Regions from separate parts of the Exiguobacterium sp. UBA3968 genome, predicted to be linked through region 2. Evidence: riboswitches for the same ligand, from Rfam matches in the RefSeq annotation. Region 2 holds a riboswitch; each other region holds the start of a gene.

Region 1 (8,239 bases), 120 kb from region 2:
CATTGTCCTCATTTTACAACAACAATCAGTTGTCATGCGCAAAAACGCCTTTGAACATCTGATGTCTTTTGTACCAAGTTCAGTTCGTCACTCATGACATTTATTGATTTTAGGGAGATTGTTAGAATTAAAAGAAAAATAATCATGATCAGAGCATAGATAAACATCGCGAAAATAATGGATTCGTCATATCGTAATATATTTCACTCGATCACTTTGCATTGAAGAAAGCCCACATTATGACGCACATGTGGGCTTTGTTTCAATCGTGTACTCAGCATTAAAACAATTGAATACTTTATTAATTTGATGTGTTTTTTTTGAGAGATTTTTTAGAAAAAATACCTTCCGTTATTAGGAAAATGACAGCAATTGCCACAGACTTTATTCCATATTCGACCCATGTATCAGTCGACTTCGGGATTCCTTCAAAAAACATTAGAAAAATAAGAAAAAACATTGCTGCGAAAACACTTTCTAAAATTTGATTTTTCATCTTTCTGTATCACCTCTCAATTCTCCATACTTTATTTTACTTTTATAGAAGTAAAACATTTCAATTTTACTATATTTATATAATCACATTTATTTTTTACCAATTCAACTCAAAAAAGGTTTATCCTATTTTTAACGAGGAGACAATCACGTTCCACCTAACAATTTATGGAACGAAATCAACAATTTCCCGTTTGTTTTGAATGAATTGAGAAAAAGTATCACATAAGCATTTTTTTCGCTCAAAATCGCCTTCTAGAGAAAAATAAGCAGGAGCAGCGGTGCGAAGCTTGGCCCTGATAAATGATTCGAGACGAACGAAAAAGCGCAATCCTTCTCAATTTGAACTGAACCCCGAATGATAGACACTTGAAAAAAGTGCATCATTCGGGGTTTTTCGTGTGGATACGAATCGCTATAATGAACCTATTCAATCAGACGAGAGAAACAATCATGAGTAAAATCATCTTCACTATGACCCAAATCAACCAGCTCGAAGAAAACCCAAACGTCGCTTCCGTATCAGAACGCTTGATCCAGTACACGGCCGAGTTCAAGATCAAGACCGTACGTGAGAACATGGAAGGAAAGGGACCTCAACAAATCTTCACGGAGGCCGGATTCGATCTGACGGTGATCGGGAAACGAAAAGCGTATTCCGCGTTGATTCGCTGGCGCCAAACGTTCCGAAAAGACGGAGAGCAGGGTCTCCGGAACGACAAACGTGGAAAGGCTCTGGGAGGCGGACGCCCGAAGACAGACGAGTCGATGGAGAGACGGTTGGCGAAGGCAGAGGCACGGATCAAATACCTGACGGCAGAGAACGAGCTCTTAAAAAAGCTAGAGCAGTTAGAGGGGCAGGCGAAACGTACGAACTGACACCAGCAGAGAAATATCAGGTCATCAACACCATCATCCGCATCGCACAGCTTAAGAATCTCGTCCGCCCATTATGTGAGATCGCCGGAGTGAGCCGCAGTGGCTATTACGCTTGGTTGAACCGTGCCGAGGCGGATTCCCTCCGGGAAGAGCGTGATCACCTAGATGCGACACTTCTCAAGAGCATCCATGATAGCCATAAAGGCAAAGTCGGCTATCGGGGGCTGTACATGGAGGTGTTCGCCACCCTCGGTTTCCCGATCAACCATAAACGGATTCTCCGACTGATGCGCAAATTTAACATCGTGACTAAAATCCGGAGGATGAACCCGTATCGCAAGCTCTCTCGGGCGACGCACGAGCATCGCGTCGTGCCGAACCGATTGAACCGCGAATTCCGGCAGAGCGAGCCCGGGAAGGTATTCGTGACCGATATCACCTATCTCCCCATCGCCTCCGGCGAGAACGTCTATCTGTCTGTCGCCACACGCGAGATCGTGGCATACAACCTATCCACGGACCTTCGCATGGACCTCGTCTTTCAGGCGATGATTCATTCGGACCAAGGCTTCCACTACACCCATCCGGGCTACCAGCGACTCATTGGCGACCTCGGACTGGTCCAGTCCATGTCCCGTCGGGGCAACTGTCTCGACAACGCACCGATTGAATCGTTCTTCGGTCATTTGAAGGACTATGTCGCCAACCGTTCGTGCGAGTCAATCGAGGAGGTCCGCGAGATGGTCGGGAACTACATCAGCTATTACAACTACGAACGCGGTCAATGGAACCTAAAAAAGATGACCCCGAAACAATATCGGGACCATCTGATCGCAGCATAGAAAACGTGGTCTTTTTATTAAAGTGTCCATTTTACGGGGCTCAGTTCATTAAGAGAAAAATTACCCTTTGTCTTCAGTCTGAAGCCATCATTCCGAATAAGAAATGATGGCTTTTTTATATCATTTTTCTACTTTCTTTTTTCTGTCTAGTACAATCAAAACAATCCCGATAACAAGTTCTACCGCAATTATCTTCCAAGCCAGATCTGGAATCGCCTCAAAGGCATCCCCTTCGGAGCTACCAGTCACATCTAACTCCTTAAGCAAATAAAAATCAGATAAGTAAATGGATAACCACATCTTAGTAAGTGCTGCTAATACGAAACAAAACCCCATCTTCTGCAAAGAAAAACCTCCACAAACAAAATAACAGTCTCAATAATGCGAAGTCCTCGCATTCCGATTCCGAGGACTTCTTGATGTTTTATCCATCACTAAAACAACAATACTCATGATGCTCAATAATGTTCCAAGAACTGAAACGAGAATTGTTGTTATGCCATTAGGAATCATAAAACCTATCGGAATTAATCCCAAGAATGTCAAAACTATAATTGATTGATACGCGATATTTATCATTTTAATCACACTGTTACTGAAAAGAGATAAAATCAACGGCAACAAAAATAATCCGACGATGATCATAAGTGAAATTTTGAATACTCCTGGTTCTTCCAAGGAAATGGTACTCTCACCTACTGAATTCTTTGAAGCAACAAATAACATTGTGATAGCTGAGCACATCATCAAAAATACTAACGTAACTCTTTTTAACATAATAACCCCTCCTTACCATAAATATACCATTTTAAATTTAAAAAATGTAATTAAAATACTACAAATATAACTTTTTAACAATTTATGAAGTGAGGTTATATCTTTTAAAATTTCATAATACTCGTGTCTGTGAGATTTCGCGATATAATTCAATTTCTTCTGGATGCCGAGCTTCCCATTCGAGATTTTGAAGCAATGAGATTTGGATCGTTCCATCCATTTCCGACATCAAGTTCGTCAATCTAAAGTCACGCCGATTCGTGTTCGGGTCTTCAAGGATTTCTTCAAAATCTTTTCGGAATTTAGCTAAAATTTCCATCTAATTTAATCGATTAAACCTAGATGCTCTCTAAATGTAGTACTTTGATAGGACACTTTAAACAATCCTCTTTTTTGTAATTCAGGAACAATCATGTCTACAAAATCTTTTAAACTTGACGGTAGTGACGGCGGCATCAAGTTGAAGCCATCTGCTACTCCCTCGTTAAACCAAAATTCCAACTGATCCACAATTTCTTCCGGAGTACCAATCAATGTCAGGTGTCCTCCTCCTGCTGCTAAATAGCCTAATAGTTCTTTGAACGTCGGATCCGTATCTTCGATAATCTCTAGAATAGTTCGGTAGCGTCCGATGGGTCCGGTAAATTCCTCGATCGATGGTAAGGCCGGAATCTTTGCTTCGAGATCCCATGTGGAGCAGTCCTGTTGCAGAAAGAAACTCAATTGTTTCAACGCATTTTCAACCGGTAATTTTTCATCTAGTTCGGCTTTTTTGGCTAGTGCCTCTTCTCTTGTTTTACCAACATACGTTACTAAGCCTGGGTATATCTTAATCTTTCGATCTGGTGATTCAGTTTGTGTAATTTTCTTATGGAGTTTTTCACGAAAAGCATGGGCTTGTCTAAAATTCCATGACACAGAATATACGGCATCCGCATGTTTGGCTGCAAGGGCAATCCCTTCTTCAGAAGCCCCCGCTTGCATCGCTACTGGCTTTCCTTGGGGACTACGCGGCGTAGACAAAGGACCTTTTACGCTGAAATAGGCTTCAGAATGATCGATAACTTGTATACGTTCAGGATCAATCAATTGGTTATCTGATCGATTCGCAAGAAAAGCCGCTTGATCCCATGATAAAAATAGCTTCTCCATCAATGTAGCGAATTCGTCCGCCTTTTTATACCGCTCTTCCCTCGGTGGAAGTGCATACATTCCGTGGTTTAGTGCTTCCCAATCTGTCATCGAGGTCACTAAGTTCCAGCCTACCCTCCCCTTCGTTACGTGATCAAGGCTTAGAAGTTGCCTTGCTACTGTATACGGATTGGAGAACGTGCTCGATATCGTAGAGACTAATCCTATATGATCCGTCACTTGAGAAATAGCCGTTAGATTAATTAATGGATCCAACCAAAAGGCAGGTAAATCCGTCGCATTGGTAGCCGGAAAAGATTGATTATCCGCAAAAAATACTGCATCTAAACATCCAGCTTCCGCTATTTGAGACAAACGCTGATAATAGCGGCTCTCTCCGATTTCTTCAATTGCAGAATCAGGCATTAACCATGCGGCTTGATGATGACCACATCCATATAACAAAACGCCGATATTTAACTGATTTCTGTTCGTCATCTTCTGTTCACGAATCCCTTCTCTTACAAGCTGAGAATTTTTAAAACGCCCGCTTTAATTCATCGTTAACCCACCATCGACTGTTACGTTTTGACCGGTAATCCCAGATGCTGCTTCTGATGCCAAAAAGGCAACCAGTTGAGCCACTTCTTCTGGGCTCGTCACTTTTTTCAACGGGGTCGATTGGGCAATAAGATTAAATACTTCAGGGGTTGTCACAGCACTCGCATCTGTGACTTTCAATAACCCACCGGAGACGACATTCACGTTTATACCGTATTGACCTAGTTCTGCGGCCAGGTTACGTGTGAAACCAATCAGACCTGCTTTTGCTGTTGTGTATTCATGATAAGGAACGACGGGGTTTTGATAGAGGTTTGTTCCAATGCTGATGATACTACCGCTCTTTCGTTCCATAAATTGTGGTAAAACACTTTGGATGGTGTGAAAAGCAGCTTTTAGCGTTCCATCCATTTGCTTTTGATAATCTTCCCACTCTAAATCGATGAACGATTTTTGAGCAACCGGATCAAATTTAAAATCTACTAATGCATTATTGACGACAACATCGATTTGACCGTAATGTGCTGTTGCGGATTGCATCATGCTCTCAACATCTTCCCGCTTCGTAACATCGGCATACAAGGCAAGTGCATTCTCTGCTCCTAGTTCGCTCACAAGCTTTTCTGCCGCCTCTTTGCTTTTATAGTAATTAATCACCACTTTAAATCCATTGTTCACTAAGACCCTTGCAATCGTCGCCCCAAGTCCTCGGCTACTTCCTGTCACTAATACTGTTCTGCTCATTCTTGTCCACTCCCTCATCCATTTTTGCAACTTAAATAGCGAAGTAGTAAACAAAAAACGCAACTCTCCAAAAGGAAAGTTGCGCACGTCTAAATAAACACATAGCAAAGAGCGACATCATCGTCTCCGCTTGTTCATCAGAGTTTACACTTTCCTACGCTAGTACGACCTAGTTCAGGTTCAAAGGGTTTGAGTAGCTACTCATCTCAGTTTAATAACACCCCTAGTGATTCTATTTAAGTTACCTTTACTTTAGTAGTCTTGTGAACACCTGTCAATGATGATGAAAGCGATTTCGTTAATAGTATTTCTTTAAAGATCGAGCGTAAAAATAGGATTATTATCTGATTCGGATTACTTTGTTACGGTCATATCTTATACTAGGCAATACTAATTATCATTTTTTCTTTCTTTAATGATGTCTTAATATACGAGCGATTCGATATTTCTGATCAATTACGTGATCTAGTAGTCCGAATCATTAATATTTGCAATGTATAAAGCTTATCTTGCGTAATCATCTTATGGGGGCCATTAAATAGTAAGTATGTCGTCTTCTCTCTTCAGTTTATATTTAATTTTTTTCGTCTTAAAGTATACGCACTCTATTTGAGAAAAATTGAACTTTGTCTTCAGTCTGAATCGACTAACTTCAGGTGGTCCTTCGTGTATCTCTTACTTTTCACTCGACTTATCCTGTAGGGAGCGCTCTACCAAAAGCACGAAAACGACTGCTGTTAGGACGCCAAGCACGCCTGGTAACACGGAAACGATCGGATCACTGAAAAATGCCGTTGGGATAATTGCTGTCATTCCCCACTTCACACCCTTCAAGATCACAAGCGATAGAAGCAAGATCAGGAAGATTGTTTTCTTTTCGACACCTGTGAAAAATTGTCATTCTGCTTTTTTATCAGCCTTCACACCGAGCCACGTTAACATATGTAGCACCTCTCTTCTCTTTTTTTCTACGTTTTGACTAGACGGATTGGTTTCATGAATTACAAAAAAACCACTCTGAATCATGTCAGAGTGGTCCATCATGTTAAATGTCTAGTGTCTTGATAAAAGCTTTCAGCTCGTCACGCATCTCTGCATCTTTCAAGGCATACTCAATCGTCGTCTTGACGAAGCCGAGTTTCTCCCCGACGTCATAGCGGTTGCCTTCGAAATCATACGCAAAGACTTGGCTATCCGCATTCAAGCGTTCAATCGCATCCGTCAATTGAATTTCGCCGCCTGCCCCTTCTCCTTGATTCGCAAGGTAATCAAAGATATCCGGTGTCAGCACATAACGTCCCATGATCGCAAGATTTGATGGTGCTGTCCCGTGTGCCGGTTTTTCGACGAATTGTTTTACATCATACAGTCGTCCGTCTTGTGAGACCGGATCAATGATGCCATAACGATGCGTATCTTCGGGACGGACTTCTTGTACACCGATGACCGATTTTTCCGTCTGTTCGTAAACGTCCATCAATTGTTTGATTGCCGGATTGTCTGACTCGACGATATCGTCCCCGAGTAAGACTGCAAACGGTTCATTCCCGATGAATTGTTTCGCTGTCAAAATGGCATGTCCGAGACCTTTTTGCTCTTTTTGGCGGACATAGAAGATGTTCGCAAGGTTCGTTGAGAATTGAACTTTCTCGAGCAATTCAGTTTTACCGGAATTTTCGAGCGTAATTTCGAGTTCTTTTTGGTTATCGAAATGATCTTCGATGGCTCGTTTATGTTTACCCGTGACGATGATGATATCTTCGATGCCGGCTTTTGCGGCTTCTTCGACGATATACTGAATCGTTGGTTTATCAAGTATCGGTAACATTTCTTTTGGCATTGCTTTTGTCGCAGGCAAGAAACGTGTTCCGAGTCCTGCTGCTGGAATAATGGCTTTTGTGATCTTTTTCATATCGTTCATCCTCTTCATCGTTCAAGTAGTAGATTTAGTTGTTCAATTCTTCTAGTAATCGTCCATAATTCTTTACAGCCGTCTCAAGGTACAGGGATGGCTTCGTCTCGACCCGCTCAAGTGGTTGTTCGACGAGTTGTACCATCGCTTGTGCGAAGGCTTCCATGTCATTGGCTGGAACGAGATATCCGTTTTCGCCATGGGCGATGATTTCACGTGGTCCGTATTTCACATCATAGGAGATGACCGGACAGCCGACATTGATACTTTCCATGACCGTCAACCCGAATCCTTCAAATTCACTCGTTAACAACGAGGCTTTCGATTCACGGAAAACTTCTGCCGGATTCGACGTAAAACCGTGGATTTCGATATCGTCCTGTAAACCGAGCTCCTCGATCAAGCGTTCCATCATCGCGAGTTGCCCTTGTTCATCCATGCCGTAAAGGACGAGTTTCGTCGTGTGACCTGACTGTTTGAAAAGTGCATAACTCTTGATTAAATGATCCATCTGTTTTTGCAGACCGAATCGACCAATGAAACAGAATTGATCTTTGACCTGGTCACGTCGTTGCGCTTGTTCTGGAACGATGAAGTGCGGAATGATTGAGATTTTCTCTTCCGGGATATTATACCGTTCTAAGATGTCTTCTTTTTGATGATTCGTCAGACTGATGAAACGTGTCACTTTATCGGACTCTGAGAACATCGTCGCGTACGATCCTTTGACGTTTGATCCGTCTAGATGCGAGTTATGGATGACCATGACCCGTTTGACGGCTGCTTTGATGTTGAGAATCGAGCGATCGAGCAAACGAGCATCGACGAACAAAACATCGCCATCTTTAAATAAACGGTTGAAGTAGTACTCAAACAAATCCTTCTCTTTTTTGAACGC
Region 2 (8,239 bases):
CCAATCGGCAGTATGTATCCATTTCATCTTCATCACACTCACTTTTTAAATATAGTAGCTTAAGTGTAGCATGCGAGCGTTCGTTCTGCGACGAACATCTGTTTGGAACACAAAAAGGAGGAGTTATCCTAACACACAGCGACACTACCATACATTTAAACAAAAAAAATTAGAATTTTTTTGATCAAAAAACTACTTTATCTTTAACATCAAGTCAATTTCCGTTGACCTTATACCTTTTGATGACTTGGAACTTCAAAAAACTGCTAAGATATAAGGTATACATTTCCACTCGAATCGAAGGAGCAAAAATATGAAGAAATTATTAATGTTGACTGTATTATGTACTACTTTATCAGCCTGTAACGCAAACGATTCTAAACTCAGTTTTAGTGAGCTAAAAATAGTACCTAACGCTCTCCAATCGAAAATAAATCCTGCCACTACTTTGCAAATGATCAACACGAAAGACGATATCGCCTATATTATCTATCGCACAAAGAAAGCAGTCGCTTCTGATCTTGAAGCACAAGGAGATACGCTGAAGATTAAATTGAATGAATCTAAAACTCATAAGAAGACAAAGCAGCATGTCTATAAATTAACTTTAGATCCTGAACATGAAATCATCGATGTTTACGTAAACGGTAAATCTACCGCGTTTGATAACATAACTAACTGATAAATCTAGAAATATCAAAATAGAAACAATATACATACGAAAATCCCTTCTTTTCTTTGTGAAATGAAGAGGTTGCAAAAAAAAGCAGGAGGCGAATGCCTCCTGCTTTTTGTGCTTTCACAACGAGCGTATTACTTCGTCCGTTGCTTTCTAAAACGTTGGACGGAACGAATCACAGAAACTGATCCGCCAATGATCGCACCGACACCGACGACGATGCCTGTCTTAAATTTTTTGCCCGTTGGTTCGGATGTATGCGTTGCTTGATTGTGTTCAAAAAGTTGTTGGAGGGGCGACGACGTCTCGACTTCGAGAATCTTCGATGCATCCTGATGCAAATCTTCTCTACGTTCGACACTACAAGGTGACAGATAGAATGGGTTCAAGTTCGTCCGGTACCGGTCCGGATTCCAGTTAGCTTGCTGGACAACCGCCTGTGTTTCTTCCGTCTGTGCTTGATCCTTCATCGGATCGAATTCTTGTTTCATCTGAATCACTCCTCTTCACGTTCAAAACCTGTAGACCGATTTATGTCTGAAGTCTTATTTACCTGTTTTTTAAACATTTAAAACATATATTTTTAAAATTAGTTTTACTGTTTTATGAACGTTTATCCGAAATAGGCGTGATACAGTCGTTTTGCTTTAACGAGATCCGCCTCGCCATGAATCAAGACACGACCATCTCGAAAGGCGACCATTCGATGCTCATCCGTCGTAAACGCCAGCAAGTATGGGTTATGGGCGGAAATCGACGCAACCGGCTGGAGGCGTTGTTTTAATTGTTCGAGATCTCGCTGTCCGTCTCCACGGATTTGAACGGCATCGCGACCGCACAGTGCCGTGAAACGCACCGTTTGATTCGATAAATAAGGATAAGACGGCTCGATGCCGCACGAGGGGCACTCTGTTTGCTTCAGTGACTGGACGTTGATTTGTTGGAATGTATTCGACCACACGTCAAAGGCAAGCAGACGTGTCCGCAGCGCGTCCGTCTTCCCGCTCAACCACTTCAACGCTTCCGTCACTTGTAGAGAGGCGACCATCTGAACAGCTGGACCGATGATTCCCGCCGTATCACACGTCTCCTGATCACGTGGTAATTGATCGAGCAGGCACTGCAGACACGGCGTCTCTCCCGGACGAACAGTGAAAGTAATCCCGTAACTGCCGACGCAGCCGCCGTAAATCCACGGAATCGAGCGCAACAATGCCATATCGTTCATCAGTAAACGAATATCGAAATGATCCGTCGCATCGATGATGAGATCGATATCATCGAGAAGCCATGTCAGCGCTGCCCGGTCGACATCTAATACATGTGCTTCGATCGTCACCGTCGAATTAATCGCTTCAAGCCGCGCTTTTGCAGCAATCGCCTTCGGTACGATGTGCCGTGCATCGTCCTCCGTATAGAGTTGTTGCCGTTGTAGATTACTCCACTCGACATAATCGCGGTCGACGATTCGGACGACGCCGACACCGGCGCGAACGAGTTGTTCTGCCGATGCTGTTCCGAGTGCCCCCATCCCGATGATCAGTACCTTTGCTGCTGCGAAGCGTGCTTGTCCTGCTTCTCCGATCGGTTGAAATCGAGTTTGGCGTGAATAACGTGTCATCGAATCAATCCACTCGTTGGACTACTCGCGACTGCATACTGTTTCTTCTCGATTCGTCCCGCTTCGTATCCGAAGCGCCCTGCTTCGACGGCTAGTCGCATCGCGCGCGCCATCTTGACCGGATCCTGGGCATGAGCTACAGCGGAGTTCAATAAGACACCATCCGCTCCCAGTTCCATTGCATAGGCAACGTCAGTTGGAGAACCGATTCCAGCATCGACGATGACAGGCACCGTCGTCTGCTCGATGATGAACTTTAGGTGGAGCGGATTGAGGATGCCTTGCCCGGAACCGATCGGTGACGCAGCCGGCATGATGGCATGACAGCCGAGTTCCTCGAGTCGTCGTGCAAGGACGACGTCGTCCGATGTATACGGTAAAACGATGAATCCTTCTTTAAGTAACTCTTCAGAAGCCCGTAACGTCTCGATTGGGTCAGGTAGTAATGTCTTATCGCACCCAATCACTTCGACCTTGACCATGTCGCACATACCGGATGCCCGCGCAAGCTTTGCTAGCCGAACCGCTTCTTCCGCTGTCTTCACACCAGCCGTGTTCGGTAGTAAATCGTACTTCGTTAAATCAAGCGACTCCAAGAAATTCGATTGTTGTTTGTCGAAGAGATCGAGCCGCCGGACAGCGAACGTCAAGATTTGTGAAGCGGACGCATCGATGGCCTCCTGCTGTACCGTAGCATCCGTATATTTCCCCGTTCCGAGTAATAACCGTGATTCGAATGTCTTTTCTCCAATTTGTAGCATGTTTATCCTCCTCCTACGAAATGAACGATTTCGAATATGTCATTGTTCCGAACGACCGTTTGATCGTAAGCTCCGCGGTCGATGATCTGTCGGTTCTGTTCGACGATGACGAGTTTTTCCCCTAAGCCAAGTTGCGTGAGCATGTCCTCAATCGTCTCAATCTGTTCAATGGTGTGGTCGTTGCCGTTAATCGTAATGTTCATCGAACTTCCTCCTTTAGAGTCAACCGTAATGTGTTTGCCAAGACTTCCGCTGTCGCCGGTGCGAGTAATATGCCATGCCGATGATGCCCCGTCCCTATAAAGATCCGCCGGGATGAATCAGCGACTCCGATATATGGCAAGCCGGACTCTGTTTGTGGTCGTACGCCTGACCAGACTTCTTCGATGACAGCATCACGGATCGGTGGATAGAGACGCTCTGCTGCTTGAAGCAGTGACGTGACTCCTGCGACACTAACACCGATAGTCTCGTCGTGCGGTAGTTCGGTCGCACCGATCAATATCCGTCCGTCCGCTTTCGGTACGAGGTAGACGGCGTCATCAAACAGGATCGAGCGTAACGGCTGACCCGCGAGACGGACTGCGAGACACTCCCCTTTGACCCCATATGTCGCAATCGAAATGCCAGCTGTATCGAGCAAGGCTTGGGACCCGCGTCCGGCAGCAACCGTCACCGTTCGTCCCGTCCACGTTCCCGTGTTCGACTCAACCCTAATGAAATCATTACTCTCCTCGATTCGCGTGACGTCCACCTGTTCTTCGATTGGTACCCCACGATTTCGTAAGACATGCATCAATGCAGTCGTTAATCGTCGCGGATCGATTTGACCGACCGATGGAAATAAGTATTCTTGCCCATTTTGTTTCAATAAAAATGGTTGTTCCCGGTAGCCACAATCGATCCCGGTCTCGCGCGTGAGGCGTCGCGCAAGTAACGGATACAGACGGCGACTTCGCGCGGCAAGCGTATGCAATTCTTCTCTCAGCTCGATGTCCGTCGCAAGCATCCCGGCAGCCGCCCGACTCGTCCCTTGTCCGCATGTTCCGCGATCAAGGACAAGAACGGATTCGTTCTGACAAGCGAGACTGTAAGCAAGCGTCAAACCGATGACTCCACCACCAATGATGATGTGATCCGTCATACCCGTACCCCCTGATAACGCTGAATGGCAGCATGCGGGTCCGCTTGACCGAGAATACCGGATAAGACGGCGACTCCGCTTGCACCGGTCGCTGCAATCTCAGGAATGCGATCAGGAGTGATCCCGCCGATTGCGATGACTGGTTTCGTCGTGAAAGTGACAACTTGCTTCAAGGCATCGATCCCTCGCGGTGGCACGTTTGGTTTCGACGCTGTCGGATAAATATGACCGTACAGCAGTCGGTCGGCTCCTTCCGCTTCCGCTGCAAGTGCTTCTGCCAGAGAGTGGACGGATTTCCCGATGATGAGATTCGGAAAGTGTCGCCGAACATCGCGGACACGTAAGGAACGTCGCGTCAATTGCACACCGATGCCAGCGACATGGGCGACGTCGACCCGGTCGTGAACGGTTAATTGATCAGACGAATACCCTTTTGCAAGGAGCGCGTCAATCAGATCTAACAATTCTGTTGCCGACAAATTTGGTTCTCGAAGATGAAGCTGATCCGTATATGGTTGAAGCGATTGAAAGGTTTCCACTCCATCGCGTGGATTGATGGATCCCGTCGAAATCAGATGTAGACGCATCATGTTCTTCCTTTCGATACGAAAAAGGACCACTCCCGATGTTGAAGGGAGTGGTCCGAAAATGCGCTGAAGCGCTAAGGATATCTAAGGTTTCGAGCCACTTCCCTCCGCTAGTACGAACTAGATCAGGTTCAAAGGGTCCGGATACTTCCGTCTCAGTCTGCTGCGAGACTCCCCTAGTGTCTTTTCGTGTTTAATTGGCTTGCCCCATTAGTCTAGCATGAGTCGCTTTGCTTCGCTAGTCCTAGTTGAGCGCTTCCACTTGCTGAATAAGCTCCGATTTCGTCGGTCGCTGTTGCTTCTGGCTGTCGGCATAGGTCTGCTTCAGCGTTAAGATCCGCATCACTTTAGCATCGAGCATCTCTGACGACAACGTTTTTTCTTTAACGGCTTGCATCACTTCGGTGTGGACCTTCGGATAGGCACCTGCTTCCGAAAACATCGCCATATCTGCTCCATTGACAAGTGCCTGGCGTGCCGCTTCCGCGAGACCATATCGTTTCGTGATCGCCCCCATGACAAGGTCATCCGTGATGATGACACCCTTGAATCCGAGTTGTTGACGCAAGAGGTCAGTCAAGATCGGCTTCGAGAGCGAAGATGGATTTTGATCGTCATACGCGGGATAGAGAATATGGGCGACCATCACCATCTCGGCGCCCTCTTGAATCGCTTCTTGGAACGGTAACAGTTCCGTTCGCTTCAGTTCTTCCTTTGATGCTGTCACTTTCGGCAAACCGACATGGGAATCGACACTCGTATTGCCGTGACCGGGAAAATGTTTGACGACCGGAATCGTTCCCGTCTCTTGCATCCCATGCATCAGGGCCGTACCGAGAGTCGCGACGGTCTTCGGATCAGCACTTAACGCACGGTCGCCGATGATTGGATTGTTCGGATTGCTATTGACGTCAAGGACCGGTGCGAAGTCCATGTTGAACCCATAAAATCGTGACAGGTGACCGAGCGTACGTCCGACATCTTCCATTTTTGCAGCATCTGCACCTTGCGCCATCCGTTGACTCGTCGGGAGACGTAATCGTTGATCCGGTACCCGGCTGACCCGTCCGCCCTCTTCATCAACCCCGACGAAGGCATACGGTTTTTGGTTCGTTTCTTGAATGGCACGCGTGAACGTCAAGAGTTGATCTTCTGACGTAATATTCCCACCAAGCAGTAAGACCCCACCGATCGCATGCGTCTGCAACAATTTCCGGTCAGCTGCTGAAAGTTCCGTTCCGGCAACTCCGATATAGAGCAGTTGATCGATCTTTTCTGACGTCGACATCGCTTCAAGTTGCTGCTTTAATCGTGCTTGTTGTTGTTCTTCCTTTGTCGGCTCAGGCTTTGATTTCTTCGCCTCCGTCGGTTGCTTCGTTGCTGGTTGTGATGGTTTCGTTGGTTCCGTCGTCTCCTGCGCACACCCTGCAAGCAACAGGCAACCGATCAGTGCTACTTTCTTCACAAAGAATCCTCGCTCCGGACACCATTGATGGAATAATAGACGGAAATCTCAGCGTTCAAGGATTGCGAAACCGAACAATATTTATCTTTTGATAACGAGATGGCGCGACGGACCTTATCTTCCGGGAGATCACCTTCAAGCCGGTAATGAATCGAGATCGACGTAAAGCGCCGCGGATGATCCTCTGCCCGTTCCCCTTCGATATCCATTTCGAAATGAGTAATCGTCAAGCGCATCTTCTCTAAAATCGAGACGATGTCGATTCCAGTACAGCCGGCAACGGCATGTAGCAGCAGTTCAGTCGGTCGTGGTGCTTGATTTTCGCCACCGTTCTCCGGTGCTGCATCCATCGCAAGATGATGCCCTGATTCCGTCTGTCCACTAAACCCCATCTGTTTGTTCCATGTCACTGTCGCTTGCATCGTTTCCACTCCTTTGTCAGTAGTCCTCTTCTGTAGTATACGCAAAAAACAGCAAGCCTGGAAATTCACACGCTATTTCGAATAATGGTTCTTTTCCCGAAATCTCGCTTTGCGATACCCGACGAAATCGTTTCATGCTATCCTGTTACTCATAGTTTCGCGCGCAAGCGCTAGAATTGAGGAATCATCCATGTCACCTACTACTCGTTTAAGTCGACGCGATTGGCTGTTGATCGCCACGTTGTCGCTCCTGACGTTCGTTCTCGGAACAAGCGAATTCGTCATCGTCGGGATCCTCGCTGAAATCTCCTCAGCTCTTAATATCACGATCGCAACAGCCGGTACGCTCGTCTCGGCATTTGCCATCTCCTTTGCGATTGGTACACCGATTGTAATGTCGCTGACCGGTCACCTGGAACGGCGTCGCCTGATCCTACGTCTGTTACTCGCTTGGGTCTTACTGAACCTTGCCAGTAGTTTTGCTCCAAGTTACGAAGTATTGCTCGCAACCCGCATCCTGACTGCCATCCTGACCGGTGTCTTGATCTCGCTCGCAATGGTCGTCGCAAGCGATGGCGTACCTGTCGCGAAGCGCGGTGTCGCCGTTTCGTTCATTTTTGGTGGTTTTACACTCGCGAACGTCCTCGGTGTTCCGATCGGTACGTTCATCGGTCAACACGCTGGCTTCGCAGCCACGTTTTGGCTGACGACAGTCATGGGAATGATTGCGTTCCTCGCTGTGTGGAAGATCGTTCCCGTCCAGCAATCGACGGGCTCCGGTTCAATCAAGGAGCAGCTTGGATTGCTCGCTAATCCACGGATCCTGATTGCCTTCTTCATTCCGTCGTTCGGCTTCGGAGCAACTTACGTCGTCTACACGTACCTCGTGCCGATCCTGCAAACGGAACTCGGCATCGCGAAGACATGGATTAGTCCGATCCTGCTCGCTTACGGTGTCGTCTCGATCTTCAGTAACATCCTTGCCGGCAAGATTGCAAGTAAAAATCCGATGGGTCGCTTACGGTTCGTCTTCGTCGTGCAAGCAATCGTCCTTGCTGCATTATATTTCACGACAGTATCCCTTTCACTTGGTCTGTTTAACATCGCCTTGATGTCATTGATGTCGATTTTATTGACGACTTCGACACAAATCTACTTGATTGACCTCGCCGAAAAGTTCAATCCGGAAGCAAAAGGACTCGCCGCTTCCTTGATGCCGGTTGCGAGTAATGTCGGGATTGCCTTCGGTTCGGCACTCGGTGGCATCGTTTATGCGAACGGCCCGATGATGAACACGGCACTGGTCGGTGGGCTTGTTGCGCTTGTCGCTGCTTTATTAACTGCAATCAGTCATCGTCTCGATCAGCGGTCATGAACGGCTACCTTATCCTTTTTTGTAACAGGTCGATGACGGTTCGATGACGTTATGATGATAGTCCCCATCTTACTGATGATTTTTCAGTATGATGGGGACTATGTTGTAGTAGAGGAGTGTTTGAAAGTGAAAGCATTACACATCATCGGCATCAGTTTATTGACGATCATCCGGCTCTGGCTCGG
Region 3 (8,239 bases), 360 kb from region 2:
CGTATCTTTAGAGACACGGGCCTTTCAGCAGTTGCAACGGGTTCTCGCCCAGATGGAAGCGAGTGAACGCGACTTACACGACGGGCGACTCGTCTTACCTGCCGTCCGGAACATGAAGCATCTGATCGGTGCCTCCATCCTGCATCTCCATGCCGATTTGCTCGAGAAATGGTTCGAATTGAAATCCGGACAAGGATTCCGGCTCGACTTGCCGAATTCATTAGAGTCACAACTCTATCCGTATCAACGGACGGGCATTCAATTTCTAAAGAATTTGGACGCGCACCGATGTCACGGCATCTTGGCCGATGAGATGGGGCTTGGAAAGACAATTCAAGCGATTGGTTATATAGCAACGATTTCGGATAGTCGTGCACTGATCGTCGCACCAGCATCACTGCTCCGCAACTGGGAGGCGGAACTGAAGCGCTTTTTACCCGGTCGACCGGTTCATGTCGTGACGGGTTCTCAAACTAGCCGACTTTCCGAACTGGAGTACTTGGCTGAAAACACAGTGACGATCGTCTCCTACACGACGCTTCGGACCGACGTCCGTCGCCACCCTGTATATGACGTCGTTTTCTTTGATGAAGCACAGCACTTGAAGAATCCGCAGTCACAAACGGTCAGTCAACTGCGACATCTGCAAGCAAAACGCCGGTTCGCCTTGACGGGAACTCCACTTGAGAATCGACCGCGCGATATCTGGTCGATTTTCCATGTCTTGTTTCCGGAATTACTGCCGGATTTAGCGACGTTTGAGAAATGGTCGTTTGATGACATGCAACAATTCATTCAACCATTTTTATTACGGCGTGAGAAAAATAATGTCTTACAGGACTTACCAAAGAAGCAGATCGAGCATCATTATGTCGAGCTCGGACCGAATCAAAAACGGTTATATGCGTCGTATCTCGCCAAATTGCAACTCGAGACGCTGCAGCATTTAGACGAAACGAAACGTGAAGATCGTTTGAAGTTACTGGCGGGCTTAACGCGGTTGCGGCAAATTTGCAACGATCCGGGATTATTCGTCGAGGGGTACACAGGGGAAGCAACGAAACGAACGCGTCTGCTCTCACTGATTGCAGAAAAACGAGCAGCCGGAAAACGGATCTTGATCTTCTCACAGTATACGCAAATGCTCGAGCGCATTCGTTCGGATCTCGCGCAACGTCACCTCCCCCACTTCCTATTGACGGGTGAGACACCGCTCGAAGACCGGGTCGCGTTATGCGACCGGTTCAATGACGGTGAAGTCGATCTCTTCTTGATTTCGCTGAAAGCTGGCGGAACGGGACTCAACCTCGCCTCCGCTGATACCGTCATCCTGTTTGACAGCTGGTGGAATCCGGCCGTCGAACAACAGGCAGCTGATCGCGCCCATCGGCTTGGACAACAGTCTGACGTGACGGTCATCAAATTGCTGACACGCGGAACGATCGAAGAGAAGATGACGGAATTACAAGATCGAAAAGCCAAAATGGTCGATGCCGTCCTGACGGCTCCAGACAGTGACGCCTTGACCGTCAAGGAACTCGTTCATCTCGTAACGACAAAGGAGGAACAACGGTGATCCTTGATCTCCTGCTTGGTTATCTCATCGGTAGCATTTTAGGTGGTACGCTCTTTAAGTACATTAGTCGTACCGATTTGGCACAGGTCGGTTCCGGAAACATCGGTGCCCGCAATGCCCATCGTGCCGGTGGGCTTCCGGCTTTTTTATTCGTTTATCTGTTTGATGCCACGAAGACAGTCTTTGCGTTGCAGATCACTGACACGTTTTATCCGGTCGCCCTCGCCGTGCTCATCGGTCACTTGTTTCCGTTGTTTCACCCACGACGCGGCGGTAAAGGGTACGCTGTATTTTCCGGAATCGTCTTCGCTATCACGCCATGGGCATATCTTGCCGGATTAGGTATACTCGGTTTGTCTTATCTCGTAACGAAAGATAGTGTCAAAGCGGGACTTATTCCGGTCGTTTTACTTCCGTTACTACCCGTCTTCTTAGACGCAGGGTCAGTCAATATCTTGTGTACCGTTGCCGTAAGTCTACTTGTCCTGTGGGCTCATGATGCACTCCACAAGCCAGCCATTACATAAGGAGGACGTCTCCATGATCGACTTTTCCATTGCAACTGCGGACGACGCGGAAGCAATCCATGAATTGAACTACCTCACCTTTACAGAAGAGATTCCGCAACATCAACCGAACATCGAACGGAAACGAATTGACCGGTTTCATGATCAGAACACTTACTTGATCGGTAAGGAAGACGATCGACTCGTCGCGATGATCGCCATTCGAAAGCATCGTCCCTTTTCGCTTGAGGAAAAGGGCGTGACGCTAGAAGAGACACTGACGGACCCAGCGGAAATCCGCTTACTTAGCGTTCGTCCCGAATACCGCAATAGTCGTACGTTCATGCAATTGATGCGCTTTTTAATGGTCTACCTCGAGCGGGAGACGATTGATCATGTTTATATCAGTGGTACGACGCGGGAAGCAAAACTATACGCGCGGTTCGGCTTCACACCGATTGCAGCTACGCTTGGTAGTGGTGACGCCCAGTTTGTACCGATGTTGTTGTCGCGCGCAACATACGAACGATCCGTCATCGCGGATGTCTTACGTCCCCTGCATTTTCTAGCCGGTCCGGTCGAGGTTGCGCCGACGGTCCGTCAAGCGGCGCAACAAGCACCGCGTCCACACCGGACGGCCTCGATGCGGCAGCTCGATCAAGATTTACGTGGCCGAATGTGTCAGTTGCTGGATTTGCCACATGTCTCGATGGCCGTCGGCAGCGGTACGCTCGCCAATGATATTGTCGCGCAACAACTCACTGGACATGGATTGATCCTGAACGGCGGCGAGTTCGGTCAACGCTTGATTGATCACGCGGCACGTGCCGGCAAGTCCTTTGATGTCCATACGCTTCCCCCCGGTCACCCGATCGACTTGAAGCAACTCGCTCATCAATTGAGGCAAACGGCATACAACTGGATCTGGTTGACGCATTGTGAGACGTCAACGGGTGTTCTCTATGATCTTGATGCAGTAAAAGTGCTGTTAGATCAACGAACCGCACTCGTCGTCGATGCGATCAGCGCTGTTGGAACCGGACATTTCTCATACGATGGCTGCACTTTCGTCACGACTGTTTCCGGGAAAGCGATTGGTGGTTTACCGGGTCTTGCGTTCATTGGTCACGCAGATCGCGTCCTACCTTCTCTCTGTATTCCCCGTTATCTGGATTTAGGACTCTATGCGGAAGGGGTTGCCTTTTCCGGCTCGTCGAACCTGTTGCTTGCCTGTCAGGCAGCGCTTGATGCCCTCGATCTTAATCAAGCAGCAATCAAGATGACCTATCTCGAACAAGCCGTCCGCGCAACTGGATTCCAACTCCTCGCACAACAAGAAGCACAAGCGCCGGGAATACTGACGATCGTTCATCCGTCCGCAACTGATTTAGGCGACGCTCTGCGCATTCAGGGGTATCACGTCCAGTACGAAAGCGACTATCTCGTTTACAATCAGTGGCTGCAAATTTCGACGATGGGACAGACGACGATGCGGCAAATTGAACGCCTCGTTCGTGTTTTAGTTCGTGAAAATCAACGAATCATCATAAAGAATGAAAAAAACGAAAGACCTCTCAACCCCTGATTTCAAGCGGTTTGGAGGTCTTTCGACTTCAAAAAGATAAAAAAAGAGGTTTATGGATTTAAAACATAGGGGTATAAACTCATTAGCACCGCATCAAACCGGTGACTTACTCACACATGTTTCTCAATATCAGCGTAATGACCTGGGAGAGAAATGCAAAGTCACGAAAGCGTCAGATTCATGAGAGTCTGAAACCGATTGTCTTAGCATGATTCATATTGTTCAGGATTCGTCCTGCTCCTACATTCATTACCTTTTGAGGGCTATACCAAATTCAAGGGGGAAATGAACATGTCAGTTAATTTAACAGCCGAAAAACGCGAGGTACGTCCACGCTCACTCCGTAAACAATTGCGTCATGAAGGAAAAGCTCTTGGCGTCGTGTATGGTTACAAAGTGGAAAGTACACCAATCGCATTTGAAGAAAAAGAATTGCTTAAAATCGTCCGAGAAAACGGTGAAAACGTCTTGATTTCACTCAAACTCGACGGCAAAAATATTAACGTCTTGATCAATTGCCGTGATATGGATGTCTTCACACCAACAGTCGATCACGTTGAATTCATCGCCGTGAAAATGGATGAAGAAACAGAAGTCGAAGCAGACGTTGTACTCGTTGGCGAAGCAGCCGGTGCAAAAGTTGGTGGCTTCCTATCACAAACACTCTTTAAAGTAACAGTCGCCGCTACACCAGATAAATTACCAGAGAACGTCGAAGTCGACGTCACGAACCTCGAAATCGGCGATTCGATTTCTGTAGCCGATCTTCCAGAACAAAAAGATTTCCGCATCGTTACAGAAGGCGATATTCAAGTCGCAGCTGTCGTCGAATCGACACTCGAGCAGGATCTTGAAGAAATCGAGGAAGCAGAGGCACAAGCAGAAGCTGGCGAAGACAACGAAGCGGAAGCAACAGAAGCGTCTTCAGAAGAAACAGCTGAAGAGAACGAAGACAATAAATAAGTCGTTTAACGATACGCCCTTTGCGGCGTATCGTTTTTTTGTGTCTTGACAACAGACGCTGGATTGCCTAAAGTGAACAGCGTATCACCTATTACCATATCCACTAGGGGAGCCCAATTGGCTGAGACGATTCACTTCGGACCCTTCGAACCTGATCTAGTTCATACTAGCGTAGGAAAGTGGAGCGATCACATCCAATGACTCCTGCTGCGCGCAGTTTTTCTGAGGACCGCTCTCTTTTTTACGGAGGGCGGTCTTTTTTGGCGTCTCCCCCATTCAAAGGAGGACGTATCTAATGCAACACTGGAAAATGAAAGAAATCATGGTCATGATGATGCTCGCCGTCGCTTGCGGCGTCATCTATCTTGGTTGGTCAACACTCTGGTTGCCGATCTCAGCGATCTTCGGTCCTGTCGGTGCCAACTGGATGTTTGGCATTTGGATCATTGCGAGTCCGCTCGTCGCAGCAATCATTCAAAAGCCAGGTGCCGCTTTAATTGCGGAAGTCGTCGCGGCAGCCGTCGAACTGTTCACGGGAAGTCATTTTGGTTTATCCGCTCTTCTGATCGGAGTCTGCCAAGGACTTGGTGCGGAACTCGTCTTCGCGATGACGCGTTACCGTCGTTATGACACATGGACCTTGATGTTATCGGGTGTCGGAGCCGCGATTGGTAGCATCGTTTATAGTCTAATCGCGAACGGATTCGGTTACTACACAACGACGACGTTGCTTGCGACAACTGGCTTACAATTGATCAGCGGCGCATTACTCGGTGGCTTGCTTGCAGCCATTCTCGTCCGTCGCCTTGTTGCGACTGGTGTCTTGAACGGGTTTGCGGCAGGACGTACGAAACGAGAAATCGCATGATTACTGTCGACGACCTCAGCATCCGCTATCCCGGTCAGATGAAATCGGTGCTCAATCATGTATCGCTGACGATTGAGCAAGGGACGACCCTTCTGCTCGGACGAAGTGGGAGTGGCAAGACGACATTACTTCATGCCCTTGCCGGACTGACACCGGAAACGATTGAAGTCGAACAGACTGGTACCGTTACCCGGTCCGGTTCGGTCGGAATCTTGTTTCAAAATCCAGAAGAACAGTTCTGCATGGAGACGATCGGACGCGAAATCGCTTTTAGTTTAGAAAATCGCTCGATTCCGCGCGTGGAGATGGATGAACGAATTGAACGCTTACTCGCACTCGTCGGTCTCCCCCTCCCCTTCTCGACACCGATCGCGAGTCTATCCGGTGGAATGAAACAGCGTCTCGCGCTCGCAGCGGTCCTAGCACTTGAGCCGACGATCTTATTACTCGATGAACCAACGGCTCAGATTGATCCAATCGGACAACATGAGCTGATGGCGTTGATTTTTCGGATTCAAAAAGAACACGATTTAACGATCGTCTTGATCGAACACCAACTCGATGTCTGTTTGTCGTACGTCGACCAGGTCGTCTTGCTTGAGGACGGATCGATTACTGCGACAGCAGATCCACGGGATCTGTTCCCCCAGGATTACAAAGAGCTTCAAACGAAAGGTATTGCCGTTCCCTCTTTGTATCCGTATACGTTAGAGACATTACCCATAGATGGACCGCAAGCGGCGCGACTTCATGTGCCTTCCCCCGACGCTACAGCTGGTCGCTCTTTGTTACACGTCGCTGCATTATCGACGAAAGCACCATATCCGCTGACCGATGCGACATTTTCCCTGCAGACAGGAGAATGGGTGATGCTGCTTGGGGCAAATGGATCCGGGAAAAGTACATTGCTTGCGACACTCGGGCGGTTGCTTCCCAATCGTGGAACGTATCAGCTCCAGGGACGTCCGGTTCATCGTTACTCCCGGCGTCGCTTTTATGAGCACGTTGGCTATGTCTTTCAACAACCGGATCTGCAGTTTCTTAAGCTGACGGTCGAAGCGGAAATCGACTGGAGCCACCGGGCAGCGACGAACGTTAAGCGCGCGGCGTTGCTCGAACGGCTGGAACTGACATCTGTCAAACAGCAGTCACCACTTGCTCTTAGTACGGGGCAACAACGACGGCTCAGCGTCGCAACGATGCTCGGACAAACGAAAGACTTATTGTTGCTCGATGAACCGACCTTCGGACAAGATGGATTGACGACACGACGCTTAATGGAACAGTTACAGATGGAACAACAGAACGGTACGACACTCGTCATGGCGACGCATGATATGGAGCTCGTCGCCCGGTATGCGGATCGTGTCCTCGTCATGGAGCAAGGACGGATTGCTTTTGACGGTCGCCCAAGCGAGTTATTCGCTGACGTTCCATTACTCGAGCGCTGTCAGCTACAACGTCCACTTTCGTACCAATTCCAGGAGGTGAAACGTGATGCAAACGAACTTGTCCCCGTTCGCTAAACTCAATCCCGTCATTAAGGGAGGCGGATTGTTTTTGATCATGTTTGCCTTGATTGCAACGAATGACTGGGTCAAAACGTTAGTATTTCTGAGTTTTGCTATCGCAATGCTACTCCTCTCCGGATGGGGTCCTTTTGATTTCTTGAAGCGACTTGCGCCGTATAGTCTATTATTCTTATTGACGTTCTGGATGATGGCGGCTTTCGGCAAAGGAACGAATACTCTTTGGTCGTTTGGTTGGTTTCATGTCACGTCGGAAAGCGTCGCGCACGGCTGGTTACTTGCCTTGCGGATGGCCACGTTCGTCTGCTTGAGCCTCGCTTTCGTCACGACGACCGACGCGACCCGTTTCGTAATGAGCTTGATCCATCAGGCGAAGTTATCACCCCGCTTTGCTTACGGATTCCTTGCCGGGATTCGCTTTCTGCCGCAACTGGTCGAAGAAGTCCGCGTTTTGCGGCAAGTCCGGATGATTCGCAATGTGCACAGTCGCTTTCCTGGTGATGGATTTCTTTCAATTGGCTTACCGCTCTTCTCACGATCGATCCAGCGGGCAGAACGGATGGCGATTGCTCTCGAAGCCCGTCACTTTTCAGCAGAGCGAACGTATTACGAGGTACCGGTCGTTCAGCGTCAGGATATTATTTATCTCGTGATCATCCTCCTATTCATCAGTCTTGTCTTTTGGCTATGATTACCGCCACCCGTATCCGGGTACACTCTAGCAAGACAGATTGAAGGAGAACGACATGAAACGTATCCTCTTGATTGGTGCAGGTCACGCTCACCTGCATTGCATTACACACGGACCAACAGAAGACGTCGAGTGGCTGGTCCTGAACGCCTCGACGTACCAATATTACTCGGGCATGTACTCTGGACTTGCTGACGGAACATACGACATGGATGAGATGCGTATTGACGTCGCCGCCTTATGTCGTGCCTATGATAAACCATTCATCAAGGAGACCGTCATCAAAGTCGACCCTGTTGAAAAGGTCGTCTTCGGTGCATCCGGCAGACGTTACACCTATGACGTCGTCTCAACGAATATCGGTTCATTCGACTGGTCGGAAGATACGACGCGATTATCGATTAAACCGAACTACCGGTTACCGGATACATTAAAGCGACTGCAACAAGCAAAGCGTCCGGTCGTGATTGGGAGCGGAGCAGCTGCCGTCGAGATGGCGGCGTCCTTGAAAGCGGCGGGTG
Region 4 (8,239 bases), 760 kb from region 2:
AGTGTCCGTAGCAACGATTTGTTTTTCAGCAATCGCCATGTGATCGTCTTTCTTGATTTCAACACCATCAATATTCGTATCACGAACGGCATATGTGACTTGACCCGACTTCACAGCTGCGATCGCATCCTCCATGTGTGCTTCGTTCTCTTCAACAGTCGCTTCCGGATTATAGACGATCGTCGCCGCCAAACCTTGTGGGACTGTCTTTGATTTCACGACAGTTACGCCACAATTCGCAACAGAAGCTGCTTGTTCAGCGGCCATGATGATGTTCGAGTTGTTCGGATAAACATAGACATGTTCAGCGTGTGCATCCTCGATCGCCTTGACGATGTCTTCCGTTGACGGGTTCATCGTTTGTCCGCCTTCGATGACGACACTGACACCGAGTGATTTAAAGAGTTCACTGATACCTTCACCCATTGCGACTGTCACGAGGGCTGCTTTCGCTTTTGTCTTCGGTGCAGCGACTGGAGTGACTTGGTTCGCGCCCTCTTCTTCGAGGATCGTCGAGTGTTGTTGACGCATATTTTCAATCTTAACAGCAACGAGCTCACCGAAACGTTGTCCTTTTGTGATGACTTCTCCTGGCGTTTCGACGTGGACGTGAACTTTAAGGAGCTCTTCGTCCGCGACGACGAGCAACGAATCACCGAATTCCGCTAATTCGTTCCGGAATGCTTCTTCACTGAACGGCGCATTTGCTAACTTGTCATCTTGGAAGCGAACCATGATTTCCGTACAGTAGCCGTAATGGATCTCTTCTGTCGACATGAAGCTTTGAGCCGATTTATGATGCTCTGCTTCGACGAGTGCTTCCATGACAGGCGCATGCGGTTTGTCGAGTTCTTTTCCTTCGAGTGTCGCGAGGAATCCTTCATAGATACAGACGAGACCTTGACCACCAGAGTCAACAACGCCGACTTCTTTTAATACCGGAAGAAGTTCTGGTGTACCGTCGAGCGATACTTTCGAAGCTTCGACGAGTTGACGCATCAACTCTAAGAAATCCGTCGTCGTCTCAGATTGTGCGATAGCAGCGACAGCTGTTTCACGGGCAACCGTCAAGATTGTTCCTTCGACCGGTTTCATGACTGCTTTGTATGCTGTATCGACACCTTTTTGTAACGCATCTGCGAATTCCTTCGTATCAATCGTTGTTTTGCCTTCGATTGATTTCGAGAATCCACGGAACAATTGACTTAAGATGACGCCAGAGTTTCCGCGCGCCCCCATCAATAATCCACGTGCGAAGACGTTCGCGACTTCCGATACAGAATCCGAAGTTGATTTACCTGCTTCTTTCGCACCTGAAGTCATCGTCAAATTCATGTTCGTTCCCGTATCACCATCTGGCACAGGGAAGACGTTCAATGAATCGACGAAATCTGCATTTTGATAGAGATTCGCCGCACCATTTTGAATCATCTTGACTAACTGCGCTCCTGTTAAACGATCTACACTCACTAAAGTTTCCTCCTCTATTCCCGCTTTAGACATTCGTCAAGCGGACTCCTTGGACAAAGATGTTCACAGATGTCACGTCAAGACCTAGTGCCTGACTGAGCGTGTATTTCACGCGACTCTGTACGTTGTTCGCCACCTCTGAGATTTTCGTTCCATAGCTTACGATGATATGCATATCGATATGGACCTGCTCTGAAGCCTGTCGAACAATGACACCGCGTGCAAAGTTCTCACGTTTTAAGAGTTCAGCAAGACCATCCTTGATTTGAGACTGGGATGCCATACCAACGACACCAAAACATTCCATTGCTGCGCCGCCCGCAAGTTGCGCGACGACATCATTATCTACATCAATCTTTCCATAGGTCGTTTTCATCTCGATCGCCACCTGAGTAGCCCCCTTTGAATATTGTATTCTTCTCATAATTCTACTATAAGGACCTACTATTGAAAAGTCGCCGTACTGACTATACAATGAATAAGTGAAAAATAGTAGCGGTCAAATGAACTTTTACCATCATCCTCATCCATTATTTTAAATTTCGAGGTTGTCTGTCAAGTTTTTTTCTTGTCAGCTACTTTTTTTATGTTGCAACCGCCCTGACACCATGCTAAGATAGCAAAGTGTCTATTAGGACGAACGCAAAACAACATAAAAGGAGGCGGAACGCATGGCACGTAAATGCTACGTTACTGGGAAATCGCCAAAGTCGGGTAACAACCGTTCACACGCATTGAACAAAACAAAACGTACTTGGGGAGTCAACGTACAAAAAGTACGTATCCTCGTCGACGGTAAGCCGAAAAAGGTTTGGGTTTCAGCTCGAGCTCTTAAATCAGGTAAAGTCGAACGCGTATAAGGCGCAACCACCGGATGGGAATCTTCCCTTCCGGTTTTTTTATGCCCTCATTTATTTTTCTCATAAACTAATTGTCGCTTTTATTGAAAACGCTTACAATAGGAACGTACTTTATTTTGTCAGAATTGGGGGAAGTCATCATGCAACTCAAACGAGAGATGACGAGTCGACACCTGTTCATGATTTCACTCGGCGGAATCATCGGAACAGGCTTATTTTTAGGGTCAGGGTTAACGATTTCACAAGCAGGACCTCTCGGGGCGGTCCTCAGTTACATCGTGGGTGGGACCATCATGTATCTGACGATGTTATGTCTAGGAGAATTAGCGGTCTATCTGCCGGTCTCGGGGTCATTTCAGACCTATACGACCCGCTTCATCGGACCAGGAATCGGCTTTGCCGTCGGTTGGATTTATTGGCTCGGCTGGGCCGTGACGGTGGCACTCGAAATTACAGCTGCCGGCAGTTTGATGGACCGCTGGTTTCCGAACGTACCCGTTGTCGTCTGGTGTACCGTCTTTACGGTCTTACTGTTCGGTCTGAATGCCGTCTCCGCCAAAGCATTCGGTGAAGCTGAATTCTGGTTCTCGAGTTTGAAGGTCCTCGCGATCCTGTTCTTCATCATTCTAGGTGGCGCTGCTTGGTTCGGCTGGTTACCGATGGAAGCAGATCGCCCAACATCGTTATTTGCGAACTTTACGGCAAGCGGTTGGTTTCCAAACGGGATTCTCGGTGTCTTGACGACGATGATTGCCGTCAACTTCGCCTTCCAAGGAACGGAATTGATTGGTGTTGCGGCTGGGGAGTCCGACACGCCCGAAAAATCGATTCCAAAAGCGATCCGCAATACAGTCTGGCGGACGTTCATCTTCTTCGTCTTATCGATTACGATCGTTGGTGCATTAATTCCGTATGAAACAGCTGGCGGAGTCAGCAGTCCGTTCATCATGGTCTTTGATGCGATCGGTATTCCGTACGCTGCTGATTTGATGAACATCGTCGTCTTGACGGCACTGTTGTCCGTCGGAAACTCCGGATTATATGCGGCGACTCGGATGTTATGGGCAATGGCGCAAGAAGGGATGATTTCAAAGAAATTATCTTACGTCAATGCACGTGGTGTGCCGATGCGGGCGTTGCTCTTTACGATGATGTTCGCGATGTTATCGCTTCTGACCGCATTTTTCGCAGAAGATACCGTCTTCATTTGGCTCTTGTCCTTAGCCGGACTCGGGGCTCAAGTCGGCTGGATTTCAATCTCTGCTTCGCAGCTTGCATTTCGTCGTCAGTTCGTCCGAAACGGACACGATCTATCCGAACTGAAATTCAAGACACCACTCTATCCGGTGTTACCACTGATTTCGTTGACACTTAACGTCGTCGTCCTCGTCAGTCTTGCGTTTCAAGCGGATCAACGAATCGCTCTATACATCGGTGTTCCTTTCTTCCTTGTCATGTGGGGAAGTTATCATCTCTTCGTCAAAGGAAAACATCTATCCGCTCAAAGCGACATCCGTGTCGCCCCTTCTCAACTCGAAGAATAATTTCATCTAAAAAGAGGCCGCGGAGTCATCCACGGCCTCTTTCCTATGATTGTGCTATTCCTTAAGCGTCCGCATCATCAATAGTTCTCCTTGATGGAGCTCTACCTTCGCTTCTGACGCACACCATTCATTACTGACGGTCAAGGAACCTCCGACCGGTACTGGATGTGCATCAAGTGGATATTTGACTCCGGATAAGCTTAAAGTCGATGGTACGAGTGGAATGAACGAAAGATAATGATAGCTCCCTGCTTCGACTGCATACGTTCCCTCAGCCAAGTATCGTACCTCTTCTCGTTTCGTCACGAGTCGTGCCTCTGGGTATCGCTTCAATAGATATACATTTTGGACGGTCATGTCGAGCCGCCCACCTGTCGCCCCGATAATGAAGGTATCCTCAAACTGTTTCTCCTCTGAGACTGTACGAAGTGCCAGTTCGAGATCCGTTTCATCTTTCTCGGCCGGATGAACGATTGCCCCTTCTGGTACATAACCAAGCGAATCAAAATCACCAATCGTCAGGTCGCATGTCAGCCCAAACGCTTCAATCGTCTGAACACCACCGTCGACACCGACGATAAAATCACCTGGCTGACAAAACGTCCGTAAATCCGGCGCTTCTTCTCGCGGACCGGCACAGACGAGAATCGCCCGCATCTCAGACGCCTCGTGCCGAATAACGGAGTAAGCGTGGCGCAGTCGTAAATAAAAGACCCGCAACGACACCACAAAGAACGTAAGACGGTACCATGTATGTCGCGTTATAAATCAATGAATACGGTACGACTGGACCTTCGGCATACTCGGCAAAAAAGACGATTCCACTGATGACATGACAGATATAACGGAGTCCTGCGCCTAATAACGTCGCCAGGAGAACGAACGCCATCAAGCTTTTCTTTTGTCCATTGCGTGCGGCTAGTCTGACTTGACGCGCGAACAGACCACTTAATCCGACGACACCATACGCAATCGTATAGTCAAGCATCGGTTGAACGATCGTCAAGACTTGTGGAGCGAACATCAATTGAATCGTACCGACAAGCGCTCCCGTGACGACCCCTCCGACGACCCCGTGGCGAAATGCCATGACGAAGATCGGTAACATCGCTAAGCTGATCGAGCCACCTTGTGGCATTTTGAATGGAATCAGTAAATCAAAGACGACTCCGAGACTGGCGAAGATGGCAATTTCCATCATCATTTGTAACCGTTTCATGCTATTTTCCTCCTTTATTGTACGAGAGGACGCAAAAAGGCAGTACGACGAACGCCGTACTGCCTGCGTGCGCCACATCCCTACGTCCGTTTGAACGGAACAGGTTCGAAGGGTTAAAGTCTAAAAGACTCCTCTCAGCCGCTTTTCAAGCGACACCCCTTGCGGTCATCATATTTCGTTTTCTCGTTCTTATTATACGGCAGCCCCTTGACGAATGCTAGTAATCGCTTCCGCATAATCTGGTGCATTGTAGATTGCTGATCCTGCGACGAGAACGTTCGCACCGTTATCGATGCAAAGCTTTGCCGTTTCCGGATTGACGCCACCGTCAATCTCGATTTCAAATGTCAGACCGCGATCTGCTTTCATTTGCGCAAGTGATGCGAGTTTTGGCATGACACGCTCGATGAAGGCTTGTCCACCGAAGCCCGGATTGACCGTCATCAATAAGACCATATCGACATCCTCAAGGACGTGTTCAATCGTTGATAATGGCGTATGGGGATTCAAGACGACTCCTGCCTTTGCGCCCGCTGCTTTGATTTGTTGCAAGACACGATGGACATGATTCGTCGCTTCGACGTGGAACGTCACGATGTCCGCCCCTGCTTTGACGAAATCCTCGACGAAACGTTCTGGCTGGTCGATCATCAAATGGACATCGAGAATCATATCCGTCTTTTGACGTAAGCTGCTAAGCACAGGTAATCCAAATGAGATGTTCGGTACGAACTGACCGTCCATGACATCAAAATGGATATAGTCCGCGCCTGCTGCTTCGACTGCTTTAACATCGCGTTCGAGATTCGCAAAATCTGCTGATAAGATAGATGGTGCAATTTTAATCATCTTCAATACCTCCGGGCTCGATTCTTGATTTCGTCTATAAACATACCATAGTTCTCATAACGAGAGGACATGATTTCTTGGGCTTCGACGGCTTCCTTGACGGCACAACCGGGTTCATTCAAATGCAAGCAACCTCGGTATTTGCAATCATCTTGTACAGCCACGAATTCAGGGAAGCTCCACCGTACATCCTCGATTTCCATATCATACGGAAAATCGAGGTTCGAGAAACCTGGCGTATCGGCAATCAATCCTTCGGCAAGCGGCATCAATGTGACGTGGCGCGTCGTATGACGTCCGCGTCCGAGTGATTTCGAGATGGCACTTGTTTCTAAATCAAGAGAGGGCTCCAGTGCATTGAGCAATGAACTTTTCCCAACACCGGATTGTCCGGCAAGAACGCTCGTTTTCCCGGCCAGTAACGGACGGACTTGTTCAACACCTGTCAATGTCTCACTTGATGTCTCGATGACCGTATAACCAATCTTCCGGTAAGCGGCAATTGCCTCTCTAACTGCAGGACCTTTGACATCATCAAGCAAGTCCATCTTCGTTAACAGGATGACGGGTTGGATTTCCTTCGCTTCGATCAAGACGAGGAAACGATCGAGCAAGTGCGCTGAAAAATCAGGTTCTGCAGCCGAGACGACAAGCAACGCTTGATCGATATTCGCGACAGGCGGGCGTACTAAAAAGTTGTCCCGCTCCTTCACTTCGAGAATATACCCGGTCTCACTTTCGATATGAAGAACGACTTCGTCTCCAACGACTGGACTGATGCCGCGTTTTCGGAAATTCCCTCTTGCCCGTGAACGGACCTCTCCTTCTGGTGTCATGACATCATAAAAGCCACCCTGCAGGCGTATGATCGTTCCTTCTCGATTCTCTTCGATGCGTTGTTCCGTCATCCTATGCACTCCTTTTTCATCACATTCACTGTGCGTCTTTTGCTTGATTGTACGTGATGGTTTTTGAACGATACACCGTATCGTCTTTATAAATCGTAATCTTGCCTTCTTCTCCCGGATCAATCGTCACCGGCACGTCGAATGTCTCATCTTGATCAATCGATTCCTCGATGACGGTCCGCTTCCCTTTCGCATCTTCCGTCTCAATCCGGATGACTTGTTTCGGTGGTTCCTCGTCCTCGTTCTCGCTGACCGCGTCATAGACGACCTTTTCAGGGAACGTCGCTGTCAACGTTTTTTCTTCCTCACCTTTTGAGATGAAGACCGTCACGGAGTCGTTCGGTTCGACTTGAGTCCCTGCTTGTGGGAATTGACGGATAACTTGATCGAGTTTCACGTCGCTAGAAAATTCTTGCTCGAACGTTCCATCGAGCCCTTTTTCGTCCAGGTAGGCTTTTGCTTCGTCACTCGATAAGTTCGTCAAATCCTTCAACTCGAAAGAAGATGTTCCTTCCGAGACGGTGATCGTAATCGTTTGTTCTTTCGCGATGACCTCCGTACCAGCCGAGATCGATTGCCGGATCACATTACCTCGCTCGATTTCATCCGACTTTTCACGTTCGACCTCGACTTTAGCGAATCCAGCCTCTTTTAGCGTCTCAATCGCCTCTTTTTCAGCGTCATCTGTCACATCCGGTACTTCGACCGGAGCACTTCCGGTAGAGACGACCAAGTTGACTGTCGAGCCCTTTTTCACCTGCGCGTTTTCACGCGGTGTCTGACTGATGACGTCTCCCTCATCGACCGTATCACTGTTTCGTTCTGTCGTCTCAACGACGAATCCAAGTTTCTCAAGCTTCGTTTCCGCTTCATCTCCATCCGTTTTGACGACGGACGGTACCGTAACGGTAGGATCCGGCCACATCGCAAACGTCGTAGCCGCTCCACCGAGTAATACAAGTAATAATAGGATGACCCACCAGCGTTTTTTCTTTTTCTTTTCTGACGGTTTCGGTTGAACGGTCGTGACGACAGGTGTGTCCGGTTCCGCTTTTGATTCTTCTGGCACTTGTACAGGTGATAAGACCATCGTCTTTTCCATCTCATCCTCTTCTGCACCTCGGATGCCTTCACTTGCTCGTTCGTCAGACAACGCCGTCACCATATCTGCCTTAAAGGCTGCGACGGACTGCTGACGGTCATGCGGTGCTTTTGCGAGCGCCTGCATGATACAGTTCTCAAGCGCTTGTGGCACTTTCGGATTCAAGACGGATGGACGACGCGGTGTATCTTGCAGATGCTTCAGCGCGATAGCGACCGGTGAATCACCCTCGAACGGGACTTGTCCTGTCACAAGTTCGTATAAGACAGCACCAAGCGAATAGATAT

What was found. Region 2 has a riboswitch for thiamine pyrophosphate ahead of B3S86_RS04255 (thiamine phosphate synthase). Riboswitches for the same ligand answer to the same signal wherever they lie in the genome.
Region 1: another riboswitch for thiamine pyrophosphate. It lies ahead of B3S86_RS04905 (3-oxoacyl-ACP reductase); the one in region 2 lies ahead of B3S86_RS04255 (thiamine phosphate synthase).
Region 3: another riboswitch for thiamine pyrophosphate. It lies ahead of B3S86_RS06285 (ECF transporter S component); the one in region 2 lies ahead of B3S86_RS04255 (thiamine phosphate synthase).
Region 4: another riboswitch for thiamine pyrophosphate. It lies ahead of thiT (energy-coupled thiamine transporter ThiT); the one in region 2 lies ahead of B3S86_RS04255 (thiamine phosphate synthase).

What each region holds. Positions count from the first base shown of each region.
Region 1 is NZ_DGCW01000005.1:628,472-636,710, reverse strand. Features, by position in the region: one part of gene B3S86_RS04930 (IS3 family transposase) at 949-1,318, shown strand; one part of gene B3S86_RS04930 (IS3 family transposase) at 1,318-2,216, shown strand; gene B3S86_RS04925 (hypothetical protein) at 2,337-2,561, opposite strand; gene B3S86_RS04920 (hypothetical protein) at 2,592-2,993, opposite strand; gene B3S86_RS04915 (hypothetical protein) at 3,106-3,312, opposite strand; gene B3S86_RS04910 (LLM class flavin-dependent oxidoreductase) at 3,318-4,622, opposite strand; gene B3S86_RS04905 (3-oxoacyl-ACP reductase) at 4,677-5,429, opposite strand; TPP riboswitch at 5,564-5,664, opposite strand; gene B3S86_RS04900 (hypothetical protein) at 6,105-6,242, opposite strand; gene galU (UTP--glucose-1-phosphate uridylyltransferase GalU) at 6,475-7,341, opposite strand; gene B3S86_RS04890 (glycosyltransferase) at 7,376-8,239, opposite strand, start outside.
Region 2 is NZ_DGCW01000005.1:510,251-518,489, reverse strand. Features, by position in the region: gene B3S86_RS04290 (exonuclease SbcCD subunit D) at 1-27, opposite strand, end outside; gene B3S86_RS04285 (hypothetical protein) at 314-682, shown strand; gene B3S86_RS04280 (hypothetical protein) at 814-1,170, opposite strand; gene B3S86_RS04275 (ThiF family adenylyltransferase) at 1,293-2,300, opposite strand; gene B3S86_RS04270 (thiazole synthase) at 2,297-3,061, opposite strand; gene thiS (sulfur carrier protein ThiS) at 3,064-3,264, opposite strand; gene B3S86_RS04260 (FAD-dependent oxidoreductase) at 3,261-4,205, opposite strand; gene B3S86_RS04255 (thiamine phosphate synthase) at 4,202-4,792, opposite strand; TPP riboswitch at 4,878-4,980, opposite strand; gene nagZ (beta-N-acetylhexosaminidase) at 5,037-6,257, opposite strand; gene B3S86_RS04245 (OsmC family protein) at 6,254-6,679, opposite strand; gene B3S86_RS04240 (MFS transporter) at 6,870-8,054, shown strand; gene B3S86_RS04235 (DoxX family protein) at 8,181-8,239, shown strand, end outside.
Region 3 is NZ_DGCW01000005.1:874,255-882,493, forward strand. Features, by position in the region: gene B3S86_RS06265 (DEAD/DEAH box helicase) at 1-1,576, shown strand, start outside; gene B3S86_RS06270 (glycerol-3-phosphate acyltransferase) at 1,573-2,103, shown strand; gene B3S86_RS06275 (GNAT family N-acetyltransferase) at 2,117-3,667, shown strand; gene B3S86_RS06280 (50S ribosomal protein L25/general stress protein Ctc) at 3,959-4,630, shown strand; TPP riboswitch at 4,726-4,825, shown strand; gene B3S86_RS06285 (ECF transporter S component) at 4,926-5,498, shown strand; gene B3S86_RS06290 (ABC transporter ATP-binding protein) at 5,495-7,024, shown strand; gene B3S86_RS06295 (energy-coupling factor transporter transmembrane component T family protein) at 6,996-7,718, shown strand; gene B3S86_RS06300 (NAD(P)/FAD-dependent oxidoreductase) at 7,774-8,239, shown strand, end outside.
Region 4 is NZ_DGCW01000005.1:1,266,132-1,274,370, forward strand. Features, by position in the region: gene B3S86_RS08410 (DAK2 domain-containing protein) at 1-1,470, opposite strand, end outside; gene B3S86_RS08415 (Asp23/Gls24 family envelope stress response protein) at 1,496-1,858, opposite strand; gene rpmB (50S ribosomal protein L28) at 2,142-2,330, shown strand; gene B3S86_RS08425 (amino acid permease) at 2,471-3,874, shown strand; gene B3S86_RS08430 (thiamine diphosphokinase) at 3,929-4,531, opposite strand; gene thiT (energy-coupled thiamine transporter ThiT) at 4,533-5,093, opposite strand; TPP riboswitch at 5,154-5,263, opposite strand; gene rpe (ribulose-phosphate 3-epimerase) at 5,286-5,942, opposite strand; gene rsgA (ribosome small subunit-dependent GTPase A) at 5,945-6,850, opposite strand; gene pknB (Stk1 family PASTA domain-containing Ser/Thr kinase) at 6,876-8,239, opposite strand, start outside.